Phragmitibacter flavus: one gene and its partner. The protein of the gene in region 1 interacts with the protein of each later gene in a pairwise test. Links are inferred from orthologs where the notes say so. Each region holds a gene or a part of one and is shown in the gene's direction. Other genes may lie near its edges. The genes, in order: ftsA and FEM03_RS04010.

The links.
Region 2: the proteins of ftsA (region 1) and FEM03_RS04010 interact in binary tests that used the Escherichia coli proteins (3 or more experiments, as listed by UniProt). The link is inferred for Phragmitibacter flavus from one-to-one orthologs.

What each region holds. Positions count from the first base shown.
Region 1 is NZ_VAUV01000025.1:2,446-14,174, reverse strand. The notes cover bases 4,433-7,289. They hold ftsA (cell division protein FtsA), read left to right. Parts: upstream 4,433-5,180; coding sequence 5,181-6,398; downstream 6,399-7,289. Other genes in these bases: FEM03_RS22630 (cell division protein FtsZ), read left to right, coding at 6,468-7,289; FEM03_RS22640 (cell division protein FtsQ/DivIB), read left to right, coding at 4,433-5,119. Also shown: FEM03_RS22655 (WcaI family glycosyltransferase), read left to right, coding at 1-1,194; FEM03_RS22650 (exopolysaccharide biosynthesis polyprenyl glycosylphosphotransferase), read right to left, coding at 1,243-2,649; FEM03_RS22645 (D-alanine--D-alanine ligase family protein), read left to right, coding at 3,180-4,118; more of FEM03_RS22640, read left to right, coding at 4,121-4,432; more of FEM03_RS22630, read left to right, coding at 7,290-8,426; FEM03_RS22625 (ATP-dependent DNA ligase), read left to right, coding at 8,619-11,330; FEM03_RS22620 (hypothetical protein), read right to left, coding at 11,350-11,729. UniProt on the Escherichia coli protein: Essential cell division protein that assists in the assembly of the Z ring. May serve as the principal membrane anchor for the Z ring.
Region 2 is NZ_VAUV01000003.1:78,471-90,132, forward strand. The notes cover bases 6,068-8,857. They hold FEM03_RS04010 (rod shape-determining protein), read left to right. Parts: upstream 6,068-6,840; coding sequence 6,841-7,875; downstream 7,876-8,857. Other genes in these bases: recF (DNA replication/repair protein RecF), read left to right, coding at 6,068-6,547; mreC (rod shape-determining protein MreC), read left to right, coding at 8,011-8,853. In the rest of the region: FEM03_RS03990 (autotransporter-associated beta strand repeat-containing protein), read left to right, coding at 1-3,579; hisS (histidine--tRNA ligase), read right to left, coding at 3,603-4,913; FEM03_RS24670 (hypothetical protein), read right to left, coding at 4,985-5,278; more of recF, read left to right, coding at 5,462-6,067; FEM03_RS04020 (hypothetical protein), read left to right, coding at 8,881-9,510; mrdA (penicillin-binding protein 2), read left to right, coding at 9,500-11,662. UniProt on the Escherichia coli protein: Forms membrane-associated dynamic filaments that are essential for cell shape determination. Acts by regulating cell wall synthesis and cell elongation, and thus cell shape.

The sequences.
Region 1 (11,729 bases):
CCTGAGATGATTGGGATCGGGCCGTGCAATACGGCGCTTTGTGAGTGGCTGAAGGCGCAGGGTCACGATGTGGTGATGGTGACGGCGTTTCCCTATTATCCGTCGTGGAAAAAGCGGGAGGAAGACCGGGGCAGGTGGTCCAGCAAGGAGATGGTGAACGGGGTGGAGGTGCATCGTTGCTGGCATTATGTGCCGGAGCATCCAACGGTGGTGAAGCGCATGCTGCATGAGGCGTCGTTTGTGAAGACGTCTTTTTTGAAGCAGATGATGCTGCCTCGGGCGGATGTTTACATGGTGGTTTCCCCGCCGCTGGTGCTGGGGGTTTCCGCGTGGCTGGTGTCGCTCATGAAACGTGCGCCGTTTGTCTTTCATGTGCAGGATCTGCAGCCGGATGCGGCGGTGGCGTTGGGATTGTTGAAGCCGGGATGGCTGACGAAGATTCTTTATGGGCTTGAGAGCTTTGCGTATCGCTCGGCTGCCCGCGTAAGTGGCATCAGTGAGGCCATGACGGATGCTTATGTGGCCAAGGGGATTGCGAGGTCCAAGACGATTTGTTTTCCCAACAGCACGGTGATTCCACCCCTGGAGTCGTTGCCCGGGCGGGGGCATTTTCGGAAACGGCATGGGATTCGTGATGACGAATTTGTCGCGTTGTATTCGGGAAATCTGGGGGAGAAACAGGGGCTTGATGTGCTGGATGCGGTGGCTCGTATATTGAAGTCGGAGCGGATTCGAATCGTGATCTGCGGGGATGGAGCGAGGCGGTTGAAGCTGGAGGATGAGATGCTCAAGCAGGGGCTTAAAAATTTGCTGTTGTTGCCGTTGCAGCCTCGACGTGAGTATGAGGAGATGCTGGTGGATGCGGACGCCTGCATGATCACGCAACAACCGGGATCAGGTGCATGTTTTTTTCCGAGCAAGTTGCTCACAACGCTGGCTTTTGGTCGTGCAGTGGTGGCGGTGGCGGATGAAGAGAGCGTGCTATCGCGTGCGGTGCGGGAGGGGGGCTTCGGAGTGGTGGTGCCACCGAGGGATTCCGCTGCTTTGGTGGCAAAGCTGGAGGAGTTGGCGGCCAGTCCCGCTCAAGTAGAGGAGATGGGGCGCGTGGGGCGTCGATATGTGGAGCGTTTCGAAGCGGTCCAGGTGATGCCGCCATTTGAAGCGGCGTTGAAGGAGCTCTCCGGTGTTGACTGAAGGAGGCCCCGGTTCCGACGACTGTGAGCCGAAGAAGGCGTTCGCCGGTTAGTAGGCCGACTTGGGAGGCAGCACCATGTGGCGCATGGTGCGGAGGACGATCATCAGGTCAAGGGTGAGCGACCAGTTTTCCACGTAGTGGAGGTCCATGTCGATACGGGCGTTGATCTGGTCCTTGCACTTGGTTTCACCACGATGGCCACGCACCTGGGCAAGGCCGGTGATGCCGGGTTTGATGAAGGTGCGCACGTTGTAGTGGTTGACCTCTTCCATGAACCAGTCGTTGTGGGCGGGCAGGTGGGGACGTGGGCCGACGGCACTCATCTCGCCATTCAGCACATTGATGAACTGCGGCAACTCATCAAGGCTGAAGCGGCGAAGGAACCGCCCCAGAGGATAGACCCTGGCATCACCGCGGGTGGCTTGCTGATCCTGACTGCCGTCATGCACGTGCATGGTGCGGAATTTGATGATGGTGAAATCGCGGTTGTTGATGCCGGATCTGGTTTGACGGTGGAATACCGGGCCAGGGGATTGAATACGTTGCCCGAGCCAGACGAACACGCTGGTGATGGGAATGACGATAAACACGACAGGTATCGCGATGATGATGTCGAGCGCACGTTTCACGACTCGATTGAATGGACTTTCGAGTGGTTCGCGACGCAGGCCCATGAGGCAAAACTCATCGTGCTCGACCACAGCCACCGGACGACCGAGGTAATCGGAAAGGTCATTCACGATCAGAAGCCGAACTCCGTTGCGCTCACAGAGGTCGGCGATTTTGCGGCCCTCGTTTGACTGGGTGGAAAATTCGGTCAGGATCAAATGAGAGGGGCGCTCACGCAGAAGCACTTTTGCAAGGTCTTCCGGTTTGCCAAGCATACGGAGACAGGAGTCGTCTGGAACTTCGCCATCGGTTGGCACAATGCCGATGGTTTCAAACCCATAGAGCGCACGTCGGTCGGCCCAGATTTTGAGACGATCAGTGTGTTTGCTGGAACCCACAAACAGGATGCGGTGGCGGCGGGCAGTGTAGAAAGCGGCAGAGGCAAGGAGCCGGGGCAGGTATTTGTTGGTAATGAAGAGCGCAGAGTAGAGGAGGGGAATCCAGCTGAACAAAAAGGCGCGGGAAATCATGCTGTCCTTCACTGCAACGAGGTAGGCCATGAGGACCAAGGAGACGTTGGCGCATTGGCGGAGACTGATGCGTGAGTTGACCGCCATGTCCAGATAGAGAAGGTTGACGTCCTTGCGGTTGGACAACGCCAGATCGAGATAGTGGGCGAGCACTACGAGCAATGAATATTGGGCATAGCGGGCGTAGTCGGGCTGCACCGCTGAGGCACGCAGCTCGAAATGGAGACCGGCCCAACACCAGAAGATTATTAGTGACACCACCGCTTGTGCGGTCGCATGCAGCGTAGCCAATCCTCGTGCACGTTGTGAGATCATGAGTCCGTTGAGATTTGCTATGTGATCGCCCCGGGGGATAAGCAACATTAAGCGGATTCAGTGGATGTATTAGCCAAAGTGATGCAAAGATCAAGTGTAAGTAGCGCTTAAATGCGCATTTTTTGCTTGTTCAACCGCAAAAAATGCTGCGGCGCACGGAATTAGCGAGGGCCGTTTTGGGAAGGAAGCTAGAGAAAGCTGTTAATGAGGATAATCAGGCTCACACACTTCATAAGCCACTGGCATTGGAGATTGGCGGATGGCAGGTTCATCGGCCTTGGTGACCCCGATCGTCGGAAAAATGAGAAGTGGGGGAATTGATTTCTGAATTTCCTGCCAATGTTGGCGAAACGAAAATTTCAGGGGGTGTTCGTTCAATCAGTTTTGATAGAAACCGCCTTGAAATTCCTCTTGATTATAAAAAATGCGACGACTTGTCTCTTAAATTCTTGATATTTTAGATTGCTTAGGTAGTTTGATTTCAATAATCCTGAGCAATTTTTGGGATAAGTTAGGCCGATTTCGTTCTCATGAATCTGAAAAATCACACTATTGCTGTTTTGAAAGGCGGACCTGGCTCAGAGCGTGCGGTCTCGCTGAAATCAGCGGAGAGTGTGTCGGAAGCGTTGCAATCGCTTGGTGCAGAAGTGGTTGAAGTGGATGTTACCTCGACGGATGTGGTCGTTCCTGAGGGAGTTTTGGTGGCGGTGAACATGATTCACGGCACATTTGGTGAAGATGGGCAATTACAGGAGGCTTTAGAAAAACAAGGCGTTGCCTACACTGGCGCCGGGGTGGAGTCGAGCCGTGTGGCGTTCGATAAACTGCTGAGCAAAGAGAAGTTTTTGGCGGCTGGAGTGCCGACGCCGCGCAGTCAGACCTTAAAATTGAATGGCAGCGATGAGTTGAAACTGTCGTTGCCGTTGGTGGTGAAACCGCCGCGTGAGGGGTCGAGTGTGGGTGTGCATTTAGTGCGCACGGAAGACGAGCTGGCGGTGGCATTGGACGACGCGAAGCGCTTTGGAGACGAAACGCTGGTCGAAGAATTGATCGACGGTAAAGAGCTGACAGTCGGTGTGCTCGGCGAGCAGGTGCTGCCAGTGATTCATATTGAGCCGGTGAGCGGTTTTTACGACATCAATAACAAATATCCCTGGATGGGTGGCACGGGCAAAACGCTTTATCATTGTCCAGCAGACCTTGATGAGGCGACCACAGCGCGGGTGCAGTCGGCTGCGCTGGCGGCGATGAGATCCATTGGGATTGAAGTTTATGGCCGGGTGGATGTGATCCTGCGCGAAGACGGCGAGCCGTTTGTGCTGGAGGTGAACACAATCCCCGGGATGACGGTGAGCAGTCTGCTGCCCAAGGCCGCGCTTGCGGCCGGGATTGAGTTTCCACAGTTGATGGAGCGAATTGTTGAATTGTCCCTTCAGGCACGGGGTGCCAGGGAGGTAACTTTGGCTTAACCATGTTCTTTTCCGGCAACATTCGTCGCAAGACCAAAAAGGTGCAGGGCAACTTCGTTTTCCGTCGCAAGAAAGCGAAGGTGACACGTCTGGAGGTGCGGCATCGCATGGAGCTGAACCCGGAGACGGATGCCACGCGGCGTCAGAAGCGTCTGCGCACGGCAGGTGCGGGCGTTAAGGTGGCGGCGGGATTGCTGTTTGTGATGGGACTGTTTAGCGCCGGGGTGATTGTGGTGAAGCAGGCCTTCATGGAGAACGAAAGGTTTCAGTTGAAACACATTTCGGTGGTGACGGATGGAGCGGCGGGTTTGTCTGCGGGTCAGATCGTGGAGGCTTCCGGTCTTCATGAGGGGGTGAACATGCTGTCGGTTTCGCTCGTGCGGGTGAAGGAGCAGCTCACGGCGCTGCCGCAGGTGAAGTCGGCGAAAGTGACTCGCGGATATCCCGGCATTGTGTTTCTTGAGGTGATGCAACGCACGCCGGTGGCCTGGTTGGAGTGCAAAGGGAAGAATGTCGATGCCAAAGTGGCGGGTCGGGGTTGTCTGCTTGATGCGGAAGGATTTGTGGTGCCCAGTGGTGAGTTGTCGGATGAGCAGCGGGCTTTGCCGGTGATTGAGGTGGCGGATGTGGGACGCTTGATTCCGGGTCAGGGCATTGATTCGCCTGATGTGCTGGCGGCTTTAAACTTTATCCAACAGCATCATGTCACCGGGCTGAGTCATTTGATCCGTTTGAAGCGGGTGGATGCTTCGCGAGCCTATGCATTCAAGGCGGTTTTTGAGAATCAGGTGACTGCGGTTTTTCCACGTCACGATTTGCAGGACCAGATGCAGCGCATGGCGCGAATTGTTGAGCTGTCTGAAGAGAAGGACTGGAATCTGGCGAGCGTGAATCTTTTGGTGCAGCTCAATGTTCCGGTGACTTTTCATGATGGCTCGGTGGTGAATGATCCTCTGCACAAACCGGCGTTGCGTCGGGAAACGCTGGCTCGCAGCAACTGAACCTTAAGCGGCTTTCCTCTCAACCAAATCCCAAGACTCCAACCTTCTCGATTGAAACACCATGGCTCGTAGCACTATTTATGCGGGACTAGAAATAGGCACTTCCAAGATCTGCGTCGTTGTTGGCGAAGTGAAGAAGGATGGTGCCATCAAGATTCTTGGCGTTGGCCAGGCTCCTTCGCGCGGCATTCGCAAAGGGGAGATCGTGGATTTTGACATTGCGCAGACTTGTTTGAACGATGCGTTGCTGCGTGCGGAGGACCGCAGCGATGTGATGATCCGCAACGTGTTTCTTGGAGTGACAGGTTCGCACATTGAGAGTCTGAATCATGCGGGGGTGTATCGTCTGCCGCCGGATCAGAATCAGATCACGGAAGACGATTTGGAAGACGTGCGGGAGATTGCCTGCAACGTGGACATTCCACAGAATCATGTTTTTCTCCATCGCATTGCGCGCAAGTATGGCGTGGATGGACAGGAGCAGGTGCGGTCGTTGATTGGTCGCACGGCGGAACGATTGGATGCGGAGTTTCACATCATTCACGGGGTGCGCAGCCGGGTGCAGAATTCGATCCGACTGGTGCGTCAGGTTCCCTTGGAGGTGGAGGATGCGGTGTTTCTTCCGCTGGCGGCAGCGCAGGTGGTGCTCACCAAGGAAGCGAAGCAGCATGGGGCTTTGATGATCGATTTCGGCGGTGGCACGGCAGATTACGTGCTGTATGCGGAGGGCATGCTGACGGCGTCGGGTTCGGTGCCGCTGGGGGGGGATCACATTACCAATGACATTTCCCTTTGTTTCCAGATTCCGCATGCAAGGGCGGAGCGTTTGAAGGTGGAAGAGGGATCGGCGGCTGATGTCGAGCTTGAGCCTGGGGAGATGATTCGTGTGGACGATGAGAACGGCATGTTTGTCGGAGAGATTGAGCGTGCCTTGTTGAATGAAGTGATTCACATGCGGACGCGTGAGATTCTTGAGCAGGTCTATGAACGCTGCGCTCCGCACATGGGCCGACTTGGTGCAGGGGTTTATTTGACCGGTGGGGTGAGCCAGATGCGCGGCATTGATCAGGTGGCGAAAGATGTGTTTGGGGTGCGTATCACTCGTTCGGGCTCTTCGGCCTCGGGCGGGGTGGCGGCAACTTATGAAAATCCTTGTTATTCCGCACCTATCGGACTGATCCGCTACGCGCAGCTGATGGATGCTGAAAAACCGTGGCTTTCTCCGCTTGCCAAGTTGGGGCGTCGCATGGCAGAAGTGTTCAGCACCTGGACTTTCTAAGTTCGTCACGATTTATTGGTTCACTCAACTCTTTTTGGATCCCTCAACCACCCTCAACCCCGCACTCCTATGGTAGAATTCGACCGCACCCTTGAACGCGAGCCCGCACCGGCCGACAACTTGAAGATCTGCGTGGTAGGCATTGGTGGCGGTGGCCTCAATGTCCTGGATCGCATCTCACTGGACCGGATGCTGGATGCCACGGTGGTGGCGATGCATACGGATGTGAGGGTGCTGACCCATTCGATGTCGGCGGCAAAGATTCAACTGGGTGCTGAAATCATGCGCGGCATTGGCAGTGGTGGCGATCCTGAACTGGGGCGCGAGGCGGCGATCGCTTCGAGGGAAAAAATTCGCGCGGTGGTGAGCGGCCACAACATGGTGTTTATCTGTTGTGGTCTCGGTGGTGGCACCGGTTCGGGTGCGGCCCCGGTGGTGGCGCGCATTGCGAAGGAGAGCGGGGCGCTGGTGTTTGTGTTTGCGACCACGCCGTTTGTGTTTGAAGGGCGTCGTCGGCTTAAACAGGCGGAGACCGCGATGGACGAATTGCAGGGGCATGTTGACGCGTTGATTCTGTTTGAGAACAACCGCATGGGCGAACTGGTGCTGCCGAAAGAAGGCATTCAGAAAGCGTTCAGTCAGGCGGACCAGTTGATTGGTCACAGCCTCCGTGCGATTGCGACGATGGTGACGCAACCGGGGATTGTTCGTATGGGGCTGGCCGATCTGATGACGGCGTTGAACAGTCCGAATGCGCGTTGTTTGTTTGGATTTGGTGAGGCCCGAGGGGCGAACCGGGTGGCGGATGCGTTGAAGCGTTCGTTGAAGAGTCCATTGGTGAACCAGGGGCAGTTGTTGCAGAATGCGCGCAACCTTCTGGTGCATGTCGCTGGCGGCGAGAGCCTGACGCTTTCGGAAGTCGAAGCATTGATGAAGCAACTGAGCAAATGTGTGCCGGAGAGCACGCAGATCATGTTCGGGTTGGCCGTTGATCCGCGCATGGGCGATGCCATTTCGGTGACTCTGGTGAGCTCGCTGAGTGCGCAGGAGATGTCAACCGAGTCGGATGCTGGGCAGAAGGAGTTGAAGCAACCACAGCCGCAGCCTGAGAGGAATGAGAATCACGCTCCCGCGCTGCCTTTCGAGACGGAAAAAGCGGCTGTTGAGGCAGAGGTGAAGCGTGAAGAAGCGCCTGAAGCACCTGCGTTGCCAATGGCGGAGTCGAAGGTTGAAGCTGAGGTTGAGGTGAAGCAGGAACCGGCGGTGGTGATTGCTCCGGTGGCAGTCGCGGTTGCGCCAGCTCCTGCTCCTGTTCCTGCTCCAGTTGCAGCGGTAGAGCCAACACCCGCACCTGCGCCTGCACCTGCTCCCAAGTTTGAGGTGGTGACGTCGGCAATGGTCGAGCGTGATCTTTTCGGAGCTGAATTGGTGGAGTCGGTTGCCCCGGCAACGGAACCCAAACCGCAGCAGGCGGTGGTCAGCACCACGCATGCGCAGGTGCGGATCACCATTCCAAAACAGGTGGCCGAAAAGGAGCCAGCGGTGGAAGAACCGGTGACCCCCAAGATGGAAGCCCATGTGGTTGAGCCTCCTCCTGCTCCTGTGGTGGAAAGCCAGGTGCAGGCGGCACCTGTCGTGCAGCAGTCGGTGGTCGCACCTGCTGCGCCAGCAAAATCGATTTTCTCGGTGATCGACAACGCTGATGACGACGATGATGATGAGGAGGAGGAAGATCAGCAGGGCCATGAAGCTGATCTTGAGGACAGCGACACCCCCTGGGCAGACAAGTATGCTCACCCTCCCAAACCAGCAGCGGCGGCTCCGACGGCAGAGGGGCGGGGGCGTGAACCCGCCATGGCATCGGCAGCCCCGATTCAGGGGGCGGGAACCCCTGCGGGTTTCAAACAGGGCAATTTTAATCTGAATCAAGACGAAGCCGGGCGGTTCAAGGGAACCACCAAGACCATCGTTGAAGGAGAAGATCTTGATGTGCCGACCTGGATGCGTTTGAAGCAGAAGCGCAGCTAGGTTGGGCAGGCTAACGAAATAGAAAAATTTAAAGGCGGAGCAGCGATGCTCCGCTTTTTTGTTTAGACGTGGCCCGGTGAGTTATCGGTGGTTTTGGAATTCTCTTTAACCACAGATGGACACAGATAAACACAGATAGCTTCTTTGAATCGTGTGCGTTCGTGTTGAGGGGTTGGTTCGTTTCTATTGGTGATGCAGAAGCTGGATGTGATTGAGGTGCGTTATGACCGGGGGATTTTCCTGCCGGAACTGGATCTGTGGCTCGATCCCCAAATGGGGAAAGATCGGGCGTTTGTTTCGCATGCGCACAGCGATCATTTTGCCCGGCATGGGTGGACCTTGTGCAGTCCGGTGACAGGGATGCTGAGTCGGAGTCGGTATGGGGAGGGGTCGTTGGAAGTGGCGTTGATGCCGGATTGGAAAGAGGTGGTGGTGGAGCGCGGATTTGAGCTGAGGTTGCTGCCGGCGGGGCATATCCTCGGCTCGGCGATGTTGCATATGACGCGCTTGCGCGATGGAGCGACGCTGCTATACACGGGGGACTTTAAGATGAGGGTGGGGCTGTCCTCCGAGCAGGCGGAGTTGATCAAGGCGGATACGTTGATCATGGAGACGACGTTTGGATTGCCGATGTATCGCTTTCCAGCGTCGGAGAAAGTGATCGCATCGGTGGTGGCGTTTGTGCAGGAGACGATTGAGGATCGGGGGATTCCGGTGCTGTTGGGGTATTCTCTGGGCAAGGCGCAGGAGGTGCTGGCGGCGCTGAATGGGGCGGGGGTGCCGGTGATGTTGCACGCGTCGATGGTGAAGCTGACGAAGGTGTATGAGGAGTTGGGGTATGAGCTGCCGGGATGGCGGGTTTTTAAGGCGGATGAGGCAGCGGGCCATGCTTTGATTTTTCCGCCGAGCGCGGCGCGTTCGCTGGTCGTGAAGAAATTAAAGGTCTGTCGGACAGCGATGTTGAGCGGGTGGGCATTGACGCCGGGGGCGAAGTTTCGGTATCAGGTGGATGAGGTTTTTCCGTTGAGTGATCATGCGGATTATGGGGAGTTGCTGGATTGTGTGGAAAGGGTGAGGCCGAAGCTGGTTTACACGGTGCATGGATCGACCACGGAGTTTGCGCGGGATTTGAGGGAGAGGGGAGTGGAGGCGTGGTCGTTGATTGCGAGCAATCAGTTGGAGCTGGGATTGGGAGGCGAGGTGAAGAAGGAAGATGAGGTGGGGAAGGTGGTGGAGCAGGTTGAGGGAGAAATGGCGGTGGATGCATTTGCGGCTTGGGCGATGGTTTGTGAGCGGGTTTCGGCGCAGTCGTCACGGTTGAAGAAGCAGGAGTTGCTGGCGGAGTATTTGCAGAAGCTGCCGGAGAGCGAAGTAGAGCGGGCGGTGAGGTGGTTTGCGGCGATCTTGGATGATCCGACCTTGCAGGCCCCGCCGTTGCAGACGGGATGGGCGACGATCCGGCAGGCGTTGTTGGGTGTGAGCGGAATGCGTGAGGCGGAATACCGGCAGATTGCACGTTCGCAGAATGACACGGGTCGGACGGCGTTTTTGGTCTTGCAGAGGCGGGAGGGAGTCAATGATTCGGGCGGGGTGGCTTTGACTGATGTGGCGGGGGTTTTTGTGAGGTTGCGTGAGGCTCGTGGACCGGTGGCGAAGGCGTCAGTGCTGAAAGAGGGTTTGATGGGAATGTCAGCGCTGGAGGGGAGTTATGTGGTGCGGCTTCTGACGGGGGAGTTAAGGATTGGATCGCGCGAGGGATTGATTGAAGAGGCGGTGGCGCGGGCATTTGGGTGCGCGGGTGAGGAGGTTCGTGAGGCGGCGATGTTGAGCGGCGACATTGGCCGGGCGGCGTTGCTGGCGAAGGGCGGTCGATTGAAGGATGCGCAGCCGGTCTTGTTTGTGCCGGTCAAGGTGATGCTGGCGAGTCCTGAGGAGACGGCCGAGGCGATTTGGGATCGGCTGGGAGCGGGGGTGGACCGGGGATCGGTGTGGCTGGAGGACAAGTTTGATGGGATTCGTGCGCAGGTGCATGTGGGGGCGGGACGGGTGGAGATTTTTACACGTGATTTGAAGTTGGTGACGGGTCAGTTTCCAGAGATCGCGGAGGCGGCGTTGAAGATGAAGGATGAGGTGATGGTGGACGGGGAGATCATCGCTTTTGCAGATGACAAGAAGCTGACGTTTCATGATTTGCAGCGTCGCTTGGGAAGGAAGTCGCAGGGGGATCTTTTTGTGCCCTCGGACATCACCGTGAAGTATGTGGTGTTTGATATGATGTGGCGAAATGGCGTGAGCTTTTTGCAGGAGCCGTTGGAGAAGCGCAGGGGGCAGTTGGAGGCGCTTGTGTTGCCGTCGTTGTGGCAGCGAATTGCCTTGATGGAGGCAGGTTCATCGGAGGCGGTGGAAGAGGCGTTTCATGCGGCGCGTCGGGCGGGAAATGAGGGGTTGATTGCGAAAGACCGGAACAGTTTTTACACGCCGGGAAGGCGCGGGAAGACGTGGTTGAAGTTGAAAAAGGCCTTTTCGACGTTGGATGTGGTGGTCGTGAAGGTGGAGCAGGGGCATGGCAAGCGCAGTCATGTGTTGAGCGACTACACCTTTGCAGTGCGGGACGAGCGGGGCGCTTTGCGGGTGATTGGGAAAGCGTATTCCGGTCTGACCGATGCGGAGATTGAGGAATTAACGGCAGTGTTTGTGGAAGACACAATCTCGCAGAAGGGAAATGTGCGGACGGTGACGCCGCGGGTGGTGTTGGAGATCGCGTTTGATTCGATCCAGGAGAGCAAGCGGCACGACAGCGGCCTGGCTCTACGGTTTCCGAGGATCAAGGCGATCCGAACGGACAAGGGGGTGGAGGAGATTGATTCGCTGGAGTATGCGCGAAAGCTGGCGGGAGCGGGTTAAAGAAATGACGAATGAAGGGCTATTTGTCTGGGAATGTGGTTAGGGTGGAAAGGTGATCGGCTTCGGTGTTGTGGTATAGAAGCAGGGATTTCAGTGAGATGTATTCTTCGCGGGAGATGATTTTAGGAAGGATGGACCGTGTATCGTGGGTGTCGAGAAGGTGCCCGCAGAATCCGATGGCAGCGGCGGTTTGAATGTTCGGATTAGGGTGGCGAAGACACCATTGAGAGTAATGCCAGAAGCGCGTAAGGAGGTCAATGTTTGGAGGCGATTCGGTGCACAAGCGGGAAAAATGGGATTGTAGTTCTGTCCACAAATACATCGGGTTGTCGATGACCGGGCTGGCAATGGTGGATTGCAGTTCGGGCAGATATTCTGAAGCTTTGCGTCGCCACGCGC
Region 2 (11,662 bases), on another replicon or contig:
ATCATCAACAGCGGCACCTCCGCCAACCTCTTCGTCACCAATTCCGACAATGCCACCTCCACCTTCGGCGGCTCCATCACCGGTGCCATCAACCTCTACGTGTCCAAACTCACCGGAGGAAACGCTGCCAACCAGATTCTCACCAGCACCAACTCCTACACCGGCACCACCAACCTCAACGGCAGCAATTTGACGCTACGTGACGACGGTGCCCTCACCGGCACCTCGGCCATTTTTATCAACCTCGCCCAGCTCACCCTCGAAAACACCAACTTCTCCGCGAGCCAGGATCGACTCAACAACAGCGCCAGCGTCAACTTCCGCGGCGGCATCCTCTCCGTTGTCGGAAGACCCGGCGAAGCTGTCACCGAAGACATCGGCGCCGTCAATCTCCTCGTGGGCAACAACACCATCGCGGTCGGCTCCGGTGGCACCTCCGCACCCACCACCCTCAACACCGGCGCCTTCACCCGTTCCGCTGGCGCCGTGGTCAACTTTTCCAGCAACAGCTCCGGCACCCTCGGCGGCGTCAACGCGGCCAACCAAGGCGCCAATCCCCGCATCTTCATCGCCGGACAATCCACCGGCGTCATGGGCAGCTGGGCCATTGCCAACGGCAGCAACTTTGCCTATTACGATCCGATCCTTGGCGTCGGCGAACTCAGCAACACCGGCGCTGGCTTCCCCAATTACGAAAGCACCAACTACGCCACCGCCACCGCGCTCCAGACCGTCAACGATGGCACCACGCGCACCATCAGCACCGCCACCCATGCAGTCGGACTCTGGCGTATCGCCCCGAACGCCGCCAACACGGCCACCTTCGGCACCGCCAGTGGCGCCGGCACCGCCCTCACCATCACCAACGGCGGCGTCATCACCAACAACAACAACTCCTTCATCTTCACCGAAGCCGCGACCCAAACTTCGCGATCCACCATCACCTCCGGCAGCAGCGACCTGAACTTCTTCATCAACCAGAACACCACCACCCTGGGCCTCCAGGTCGTCGGCAACATCGACCTCATCAAAAGTGGTGGCGGCACTCTTACCCTCAACCAACGGGCCAGCAATACCTTCACCGGCACGACCTACGTCACGGCAGGTGTGCTCAACCTCAGCGCCGGTGCCGGCATCGTCACCATTCCCGGACCGCTGGTCATCAACAACGCCACGGTCACCATGAACACCAATGCCGGTCAAATTGCCGCCACCAGCGATGTCTCCCTGATCGGATCCAGCACCCTCACTTTCGTCGGAGCCGCCAACACCATCAACCGCCTCAACTTTAACAACGTCGGTGGCCGCACCAACCCAGTCGTCAACTCCGCCGCCAACGCCAGTTCCATCCTCAACATCGGCAGCGGACTCATCACCGCCATTGGCGACAGTCCGACCACCGTCTCCACCATCGCCTCCCCCAGCGGCGGCACCCTCACGCTGAACTTCGGCACCACCGCCCCCGAGCTCAACATCACCACCAACCTCCCCAACAAGGTCACCACCGACCTTCTCATCAGCGCCGTCATCGCCAACAGCGCCAGCGGATGGGTCAACCTGGCCGGAGGCGGAGCCGCCTTGAGAAAAACCGGCAACGGCAATCTCGCCCTCAGCGCCGCCAACACCTTTGACACCGGCGTCAGCCTCGAAGAAGGCACCATCACCGTCGGCAACAATGCCGCCCTCGGCACCGGCACCCTCACCGTTGGCAACGGCACCACCATCCTGGCCGACTCCACCGCCCGCACCATTACCAACAACGTGGTGGTCAATGGCGACTTCACCTTCGGCGGTCAACAGGCCGGCAACAACCTCACCATCAACGGGGCCGTCAACCTCGGGGCCATCGACCGCATCATCTCGGTCAGCAGCCCCAACGTCACCGCGACCCTCGCCGGCATCGTCTCCGGTGGCGGCGGCCTGGCCAAATCCGGCAACGGCGTCCTCGTCCTCAGCAACGCCAACACCTATTCCGGCGGCACCATCATCAACGCTGGATTGGTAAGAGCCGGCAACGGCTCCGCCCTCGGTGCCAACACCAACGACCTCACCGTCAAGGCCAATGCCGCCCTCAACCTCAACGGCAACAGCCTCACCGTTGACGGGTTGAATGGCGACGACGCCACCAACGGCGGACTCATCACCAACAGCGGAGCCGCCGCCACCCTCACCGTCGGCAACAACAGCGAAACCTCCGCCACCTTCGCCGGCACCATCACCAATGCCGCCAACGCGCTCAACCTCGTTAAAACCGGATCCGGCACCCAAATCCTCACCGGCACCAACACCTACACCGGCACCACCATCATCAATGGCGGCGTGCTGCAAGTCGGCACTGATGCGACGGGCAACCGATCCACGCTCGGTAGCGGTGCCGTGACGGTCAACAATGGCGGCACTCTCGCGGGCACCGGCCACGTGCTCGCTCCTTTGGCAGGCAACACCATGACCATCGCCACCGGCGGCATCATCGCCCCTGGCGACACCGCAGGCGCTGGCAACGGCAACCTCACCCTCGGCACCATCGCCGGCAGCGGACTCGATCCACTCGCCGTCACCACCGGTGCCGTTTCCCCGTCCTCCACTGCGGGTGTCGTCAATCTCACCGTTGCAAGCGGCGGGCAGATCTCCCTGGGTGTCACCTCTGCCACCCACAAATCCGGTGGTTTTGTTGATGCCTACAACCTTGGCACCACCCCCGATGCCCTCAGCTACTTCAACACCCTTTCCGTCACCGAACAGCAGCGCTGGAACGGTCAGGCCTGGACCCAAACCGGAACTGGTCTCGTCGGTTCCAACAGCGTGACCCTGGCCAACTTGGGACTAGGCATCACCGGCAGCGGAACGGGCAATGGCGGACTGTTCGTCGGTCAATCCGTTTCCGGCGAAGGCATCGGCGGAGGCACCACCATCACCGGCATCGACACCACGACCAACACCATCACGCTCTCCAACAGCCTGCAAGCCAGCACCACGGCACTCAACATTGGTTCCACCACCCAGAACGTCACCCTCGTCGAAGGTTTCAACTCCATCACCCTGGCCGATGTCACCGGACTCAATGTCGGTGACACCGTCTCCGGCTACGGCATCGTCAGCGGCTCCGTCATCGCCTCCATCAACCCAATGACAAGAGCCATCACCCTCAAGGATGCCACCTCTGGTTCCGCGACCACTCCGTTCGCCTCCACCTACGCCCCCACGCTCAGCTTCAACGCCCCGGGCAACCATGACCACATCACCATCACCGGCACCCTCAGCCTTGGCTCAGGCACCGCCGGGGGCGTGGTCACGATCATCGACAATGGCTATCTCGCCAATGCAGGAGGAGGTGACATCTTCAACCTGCTCGATTGGGCAACCCTCATCACCAGCGGCACCTTCAATCCCGGCACCAACTTCCGCAATGGCGGCCTCGGCGATGGCGACCTCATGCTGCCAACCCTCTCCAATATCGACTGGGTGTGGGACGTGAGCGCCTTCACCACCCACGGCATTTTGGTGGTCATCCCCGAGCCAGGACGCATGATGCTGCTGCTGATCGGACTTGGTGCTGTTGTCCTGCGCCGCCGCAGGTAGGCAGTCAACCAAATGCTGAAGCTCTACGCGATCAACGGGCCGGACTCAGGCATGGAAAGCAACCCTGCAAGCTTGTCCGGCAACTGCTCAGCGCTGACTTCCATTTGATCACGAGTGCGCAGCGTTTTCACGGTCAACAACGGATACTCCGAGCCAACCACCACCGCGAAACGGGCATTCAAACTCTCCGCTGTTTGAAACTGCTTGCCGATCTTGGCGGGATTCAAGGCGTAATCGACCCGGATCCCCATGCGGCGCAGCTGCTGCAAAATTCCCAATGCCTCCGCGCGGCGGCTGTCATCCGCAATCACCAGATAAACCTCGGGCGCTTGGTGACGGCGCTTCCATTGCTCCGCCGCTCCTTTGGCGATCTCGTGCCGATTGATCAACTCGGTCAACACCACATCGCCCATGGCAAATCCACAAGAACTCATCTGCACCGCTCCATCACTGAGATGGCCGACGAGATTGTCATAGCGACCACCACCCGCAATGGCGCGGAGATTGTGTTTGAGGTCAAACACCTCAAACACCGTGCCCGTGTAATAGGCCAACCCGCGCACGATGCCCGGATCGATCTTCACAAACTTCCACAAACCACGCGCCGTCAGGTCCGCCTTCAGTTCCGCGAAGATGGAATCGGGAGCTTCGACCGCCTCACCATCCAGGTAACGTTTGATGTGCGCCTCCACCTGCTCAACGCTCAATCCAATGACCTCCAGCTGCTTCGCCGTCACGTCCTTGGGAGCACGCTCCATTTTGTCGATGATCTGCAAAAACGTCGCGCTGTGTTCGTCCGCAATCTGATTCTCCAAAAGAAAATCCAACCACAAACGGCGGTTGCTCAGGCGCACCACAAAATCGCCTTCTTCAAATCCAAAGGCCAGCATCGTATCAATCGAAAACGCCACCAACTCCGCATCCGCATTGGCGGGGTTGGTGTCGCCCACGATGTCGACGTTGAATTGAATGAACTCCCGCGTGCGGCCCCGTTGCGGTTTCTCATAGCGGAAGCAAGATCCGATCTGATACCACTTCAGCGGCTTCGAAAAATTGCGCTGGTTCGCCGCCACCAACCGGGCCAGTGTCGGCGTCACTTCTGGACGCAATGAAACGTCCTCTTCGCCCTTCGTGATGAAATTGAAAAGCTGGCCGGTGATCTCGTCGCCACTCTTCTTTTTGTAGAGATCGGTCGGCTCCACCAGCGGCCCTTCATATTCCACAAATCCATAACCCCGCGCCACGGCACGCCAGCGGTCGAAGATGTAATTACGAAGCGCACAATCCTCAGGAAGGAAGTCGCGGAAGCCTTTGACGGTTTGAAATGCAGCCATGATCGGGCCTGCAGTCATGCCTCACGTCACGACGAAAAGCAACCGGCTAATGCACTCAGCTGGCGGGGCTGTTACTCTGCCTTGGTCGCTTTTTTCGCCGCCTTCTTGGCTGCCTTCTTCACGGCCTTTTTCGCTGCGGTCGGCGTCTTTTTCTCAACCACCGGCTTCGGCTTGGCTTCTGCCTTCGCCGTCATGATCTCCGATTTCGCCATCCACTCCTCCACCGATGCCCAGATGTCCCCACCGTGGGGCCTTAAATGATCACTGCCCACCAAAATACCGCGCTTGTTGAAATCCAGGATCTCGGCGGGAGTAAAGGGTCCAAATTCGGTGTAGTTGCGGCTGATGTAGATGAGAGTGCTCATAAGCTAAGGGTATTGTTTTGGGAAACTTAATTAAGGAGTCGAAATTCCAACTACCATAATTTTCATATCAGAACAAGTAATGCGGCAAAAAAGCATGTTCCGTGCCTGTTTTCTTTCGCCCATTGCGCGGCCACCCACGATTGCCTGCTGGACAAGCGGCCATCACGTTTCATCATCGCTGCCATGTTGAGCCAATTGCTGGTCAGGGATTTCCGCTGTTTCGCCGAGGCGAAGCTGGCCTTGCACCCGGCCACGACCCTGCTCGTCGGCAACAACGCCCAGGGCAAAACCTCCCTCCTTGAGGCCCTTTGCGTCGTGCTGCGCCTGCAATCCCCCCGCACCTCGACACGCACCGACCTGATCCGATTTGGCACCCGCAGTTGCCTGGTGGAAGCCAGTCTCGGCGACCATCAACTGCGTTTTGCCCAAAGCGCCACCACCCGTCGGCTCGCGGTCGACAACGTCGTTTGCACCCGCAGTCCCGACTACCTCCAAAGCAGCGCCCGCGTGGTGTGGATGGACCACTCCGACATGCTCCTCGTCCGTGGCGGCGCTGAACATCGCCGACGTTACCTCGACTTCGCCGCCGCCCAGCTAAATCCAGGCTACCTACACGCCCTGCGTCACTACGAAAGACTCCTGCGCAGCCGCAATCACCTGCTCAAACGCGACGCCGTCATCAACTGGCGTCAAGCCGATGCCTACGCCGTGGCTCTCGAGGAACATGGACACTTCATCTCCCAATGCCGCGCCCAGCTCGCTGAGTCCCTGACTCCCCACGTCAACACTGCCCACGCTGCCCTCAGTGGCGGACACGAAATCGCTCAAATCCAATACCAGCCCGGATTCGATCCCAACGGCCTCGCCCAGCAGCTCCGCGACGCCCGCGCCGATGAAGAACGCACCCGCACCACCGCCGCCGGCATCCATCGCGACGACCTCCAGCTGCTCGTCAACGACCGTCCCGCCAGCGCCTTCGCCTCTGAAGGCCAGCAACGCAGCCTCAGCCTCGCCCTCAAACTCGCCCAGGTTACCACCCTTACACAGGCCACCGGCTCACCTCCCCTTCTCCTGATCGACGACGTCTTTGGCGAACTCGACCACACACGCCGTCGCGCCCTACTCAACGCCCTTCCTCAAGACACCCAGAAAGTCATCACCACCACTTCCGTTGACTGGATCACCGGCGATTTCTCGCCCGACGGCTGGCAATATCATGTTGATAAGGCCGCGCTCGGTCCCCTCGTTCCCGTTGGCTCAAGACTCTGAGCCTTCCTCCAGCCTCCCAAACCAAAGTTCGGCACAAAATGTGCTTGCAAGTTGGCCTTCTGCCGTCTAGCGACAACAAACCGCACCACGGTTTCATCCGACGATAAGATGGCTCTCATGCCGAAGTTTCTCTTGACGGGAAATTGCCACGGTTTTTAGCTGGCTGCGCAGTCGTTTGCAGCCTTGTGGCGGCATCCGGCACCCTGTGATTTTAGGGGTTGTTCCGTTGAGTCCCTTTTCATCATTGTTTCACCACCCCTTTCAACTTTCATTTTTTCACCCCTTTCTCCTACATGTCATTCTTTGGTCGTTTTTTTGGTTTCGCATCCAGTGATATTGGAATTGATCTCGGCACCGCCAACACCCTCGTCTACGTAAAAGACCATGGCATTGTCCTGCGTGAACCGTCCGTCGTGGCGGTCAAGGCAGGCACCAATGAAGTGGTCGCCGTCGGCGATGATGCCAAGCGGATGCTCGGCAGAACCCCCGGCAACATCATTGCCATCCGCCCGCTTAAGGACGGTGTCATCGCCGACTTTAAAGTGACCGAGGCCATGCTTCGCCACTTCATCCAGAAGGTCCACAACCGCCGTGGTTTTGTTCGTCCCCGCGTCGTCATCGCCGTTCCCTCCGGCATTACCGAAGTCGAAAAACGCGCCGTCAAGGAAAGCGCCGAACAGGCCGGTGCCCGCGAAGTTTATCTCATCGAAGAACCCATGGCAGCCGCCATCGGCGTCGGCCTCCCCGTTCAGGAAGCCGCTGGCAACATGATTGTCGACATCGGCGGTGGCACCACCGAGGTCGCCATCATTTCCCTCAGCGGCATCGTCTACAGCCGCAGCGTTCGCGTTGCCGGTGATGAGCTCGACGAAGCCATCACCAACTACATGAAACGCGCCTACAATTTGATGATCGGCGAACGCACCGCTGAAGACATCAAACTGCGCATCGGTTCCGCCTATCCCCTCGGTAAAGAGACCACCATGGACGTCAAAGGTCGCGACATGGTCGCCGGCCTCCCCAAAACCATCACCATCACCAGCCAGGAAGTCCGCGAAGCCATGCTGGAGCCGCTCAACACCATCATCGACGCCGTTCGCACCACCCTGGAGCGCTGCCCGCCCGAGCTCTCTGCTGACCTGGTCGACCGCGGCATCATGCTCGCCGGTGGTGGCGCCCTCCTGCGCGGCCTCGACAAGCTGTTGCAGGAAGAAACCGCCCTCCCCGTCCACGTGGCTGACGATCCACTCAGCGCCGTCGGCGAAGGTTGCGGTCGCGTGCTCAGCGAGATCGAGTTCCTGCGCAAGGTCAGCACCATGGACAACTGAGCCAGTTGGTTCAGTGACCTTTTCCGGTTCATCTCCTCCAGGCAGACATTGATTGGTCCTAACTTCATGCCCCATGTTCATGAACATCCGCCCGCCCGCCTCGTGCCAACCATGTGCTGATCGCCATCGCATTCCATGAAAAAAGGCAACATCATCGCCCTGCTGTTATTCCTGGCTGCGGTTGCAGCCGTCTTCACCCTCAAGACCCCGCAGACCCGCGCCATTCAAACCAGCGTCATGAACTTCCTCTCGCCGTTCATCCGCGGCAGCGCCCTTGCTGAGGAACAGTTCAAAAGCGCCACCAACACCCCTTCAGACCCCGCGCAACTCCAGCGCGAATACAACAACCTCCGCCAGGAAGCGGAAGGGCTGCGCATCATCGCCCAAAAATACAACCAGGTGCTGCAGGAGAACAACAAGTTCCGCGCCATGCTGAACTACCGCCAGCAAAGCGAATACAAACTCACCGCCGCCCGCGTCCTGCGCCGCTCCGCCTCCAACTGGTGGAGCACCCTCGTCATCGACAAAGGTGCCCTCGACGGACTGGTCACCGACAGCCCCGTCATCACCGACATCGGCCTCGTCGGCAAAACCGGCAAAATCGCCGCCCACACGGCCGAAGTCATCCTCCTCACCGACGAAGAATGCCGCGTCGCCGCGCGCATCGAAGGCACCCAGTTCAAGGGCATCCTCAGCGGCGAACGGGGAGACTTCGAATCCCGCCCCAACCTCTACCTGCGTTTTCTTGACCCCACCCTCACCGTCACCCCAGGCACCAACGTCTACTCCACCGGCGACGGCGGCGTTTTTCCTCCCCAACTCCTTCTCGGCAAGGTGAAAAGCTTCCAGGCCAAAGACGTGTCGGGTGAAGCGATCGTCGACTCCGCCGTCAATTTCAACCTTCTCGAGGACGTCTTCGTCGTGCACGTTGACAGCATGCCCTCCAGCGTGCCGTCGGCCATTCCCGTCGCCGAATAAATCCGCAAGCCAGCCAGCAGCCGTCTCATGAACCTGTTCTTCAACTTCAGCGTCCTGGTATTGCTGACCATCTCCTTCGGCATTCAGGAGTTCATGCCCGTCATCGACTTTGCCAATCAGGCGCGCCTGCTGCTTCCCGCCGTGTTTTTCTTCTGCGCCTCCCTCAGCGTCTCCTTTCCCATGATGCTCATCCTCGCCCTGGCCACCGGCCTCGTGTGGGATGCCCGCAATCTCCCCCATCCTCCCGAAAAAATCACCGTCCAGATGAGCCAGATGGACGAACTCGGCAACTCCGACATCGACGAAGCCCGCTCCGGCATGGGCAACCTTCGCGTCGGCTACTCCATCGTCCTCTTCGCCATCGCCGGAGCCCTCATGCAAGGCATCCGCCCCCTCTTCAAACGCGGACGCTGGGAGTTCCCGGTATTCATGGTCGGCATTGCCACCTTCACCTGGCTTCTGGTAGAATTCTTATTTATGTCATTTTTAAGGGGAAGTTTCGAATTCCATCCCGGCTTGTGGACCAAGCTGATCACCTGCTCGCTGCTCGCCATGCTGGTTTCCCCCATCATCCTTTTTGTCCTGCACATCCTGGCCAACCTGTTTAACTACGAAGTGAAGCACGAAGGCCTCGTCTATCGCTACCATGGTAGTTAAATATCGATTCCGTCTCTATCTCTTCACGCTGGTCCTCCTCATGGGCTTCGGCGCGGTCTCCCAACGCCTGTGGAACCTCAGTGTGGAACGACACGAAGAGTTCAAACACAAGGTTCCCGGCACCAAAACCCTGCGCGCCCGCGTTCCCGGTTTCCGCGGCGAGATCAAAGATCGCAACGGCATTCCCCTGGTCCGCAACAAATCCTCCTTCGAGGTCCAGATCAACCTCTACGCCCTCGTCGCCGCTTACAAGGAAATGCTCGCCGAGCAGAACAAGTTGCTGCCCAAAGATCAGCGCCGTTCCCTTCCCCTCTACAAATATCGCTACCCCGAGCGCGGCATCATCCGCGAAAAAGACGAACTCGACATCAAGGCCGTCGTTGACGAAGTCGTCATCGCCAGCCTGAACAACCTCGGCATCGCCCGCGAATACAACGCCAATAGCCTGCGCGTCCACTACCGCACCAACCGTGGCGTCGTCCCATGGGTCTACTGCAGCGACCTCTCCTTCGAAGAATTCAGCCAGTTTGCCGAACACCGTCTCGGCCTCCCCGGCGTTAGCGTCACCGAACGCGCCGTCCGACAATACATCTACGACTCCCTCGCCTGCCACGTCCTCGGCTATGTCAGCCAGCCCGACGAACAAAAAGTCCCCGATGAAGAACGCAGCGAATGGGATTTCTACGTTCCCGATGACTTCGGCGTCGCAGGCATTGAAAAAACCTTCGACACCGAACTGCGCGGTCGACCCGGCGTGCGCACCATGCTGCAAAACGAAAAAGGCCGTATCGTCAAAGCCCTCGAATACACCGAACCCCGCAAAGGCAGCGATCTCTACCTGGCCATCGACGCCCGCATCCAGTATATCGCCGAACGCGCCCTTCGCGAGAGCACCCCCGCCATCGGCCGCGGCTCCATCGTCGTGCTCGACCCCAACAATGGCGACGTGATCGCCATGGCCTCGGTGCCGTCCTACAACCCCAACAAGTTCATCCCCTCCATTTCCCGCGAAGATTTTCGCGACTACACCAGCAACACCGCCAACCCCCTCTTCAACCGCGCCGTCAACACCTACGCCCCCGGCTCGACCTACAAGGTCATGATTGCCTTCGCAGGCATTCTTGCGGGCAACCAGAACGACCGCCTCAACTGCGGCGGCAGCGTCACCTATGGCAGCAAGGCCATGAAATGCTGGATCGCCTCCAAAGGCGGTGCCCATGGCACGCTCGGCCTCACCGACGCCATCATGCGTTCCTGCAACTGCTACTTCTACCTCTACGGCAACAACGCCGGCATCGAAAACATCGAAAAAGCCGGTAAAATGTTCGGCCTCGGTGAACGAACCGGCATCGAGCTTCTCGAAGAAGACCCTGGCATCCTTCCCAGCCCCGGCTGGCTGCGCGCCAACCGACCCAGGGAACGCTGGAGCAACGGCTACACCGCCAACACCTCCATCGGCCAGGGTCAAGTCCTCGCCAGCCCCCTGCAGATGGCCGGCGTCTCCGCTGCCACTGCCAACGGCGGCATCGCCTACCGACCCCACCTTCTTCGCAAAATCATGGACGGCACCGAACTCGTCCGCGAACAAAAACCTGAAATCCGCGGCAACTTCATCGATCACGGCATGACCCCCGCGAAAATCGAGCTCATCCGCAAAGGCATGTGGAAGGTCGTCAATGAAACCGGTGGCACCGCCCGCTCCGCGCGCATTGAAAATGTCGAAGTCGCTGGCAAAACCGGAACCGCCCAGAACTGGGCCCCCAACGGCAAAAAAGACAACCACACTCTCTTCATCACCTTCGCCCCCTACAACAACCCCAAATACGCCGCCTGCATTTTCGTTCAGGGCGGACATTCGGGAGGCGGAACCGCCGCGCCCATCGCCAAGCGCGTGCTCGAACAAGCCCTCGCCCTCGACACCGGCTACACCATCCAACTCGCCGCCGTTCCTGAAGTCGTCGGCAGCTTCGATCAGATCATGGCCGTTTCCTACGACGGTCTCCCCGCCATCACCCTTCCCGGCACCGAAGACGAAGACACCGGCACCATCAACGAAGACGAGCCCCCCCGCCCCACCCGCGCCCGGGATACGCAAGTTTCCAAACCCAAAGTCAAAATCCGCGAAGAAGCCGATGCTGAAGGCTCCGCCGCT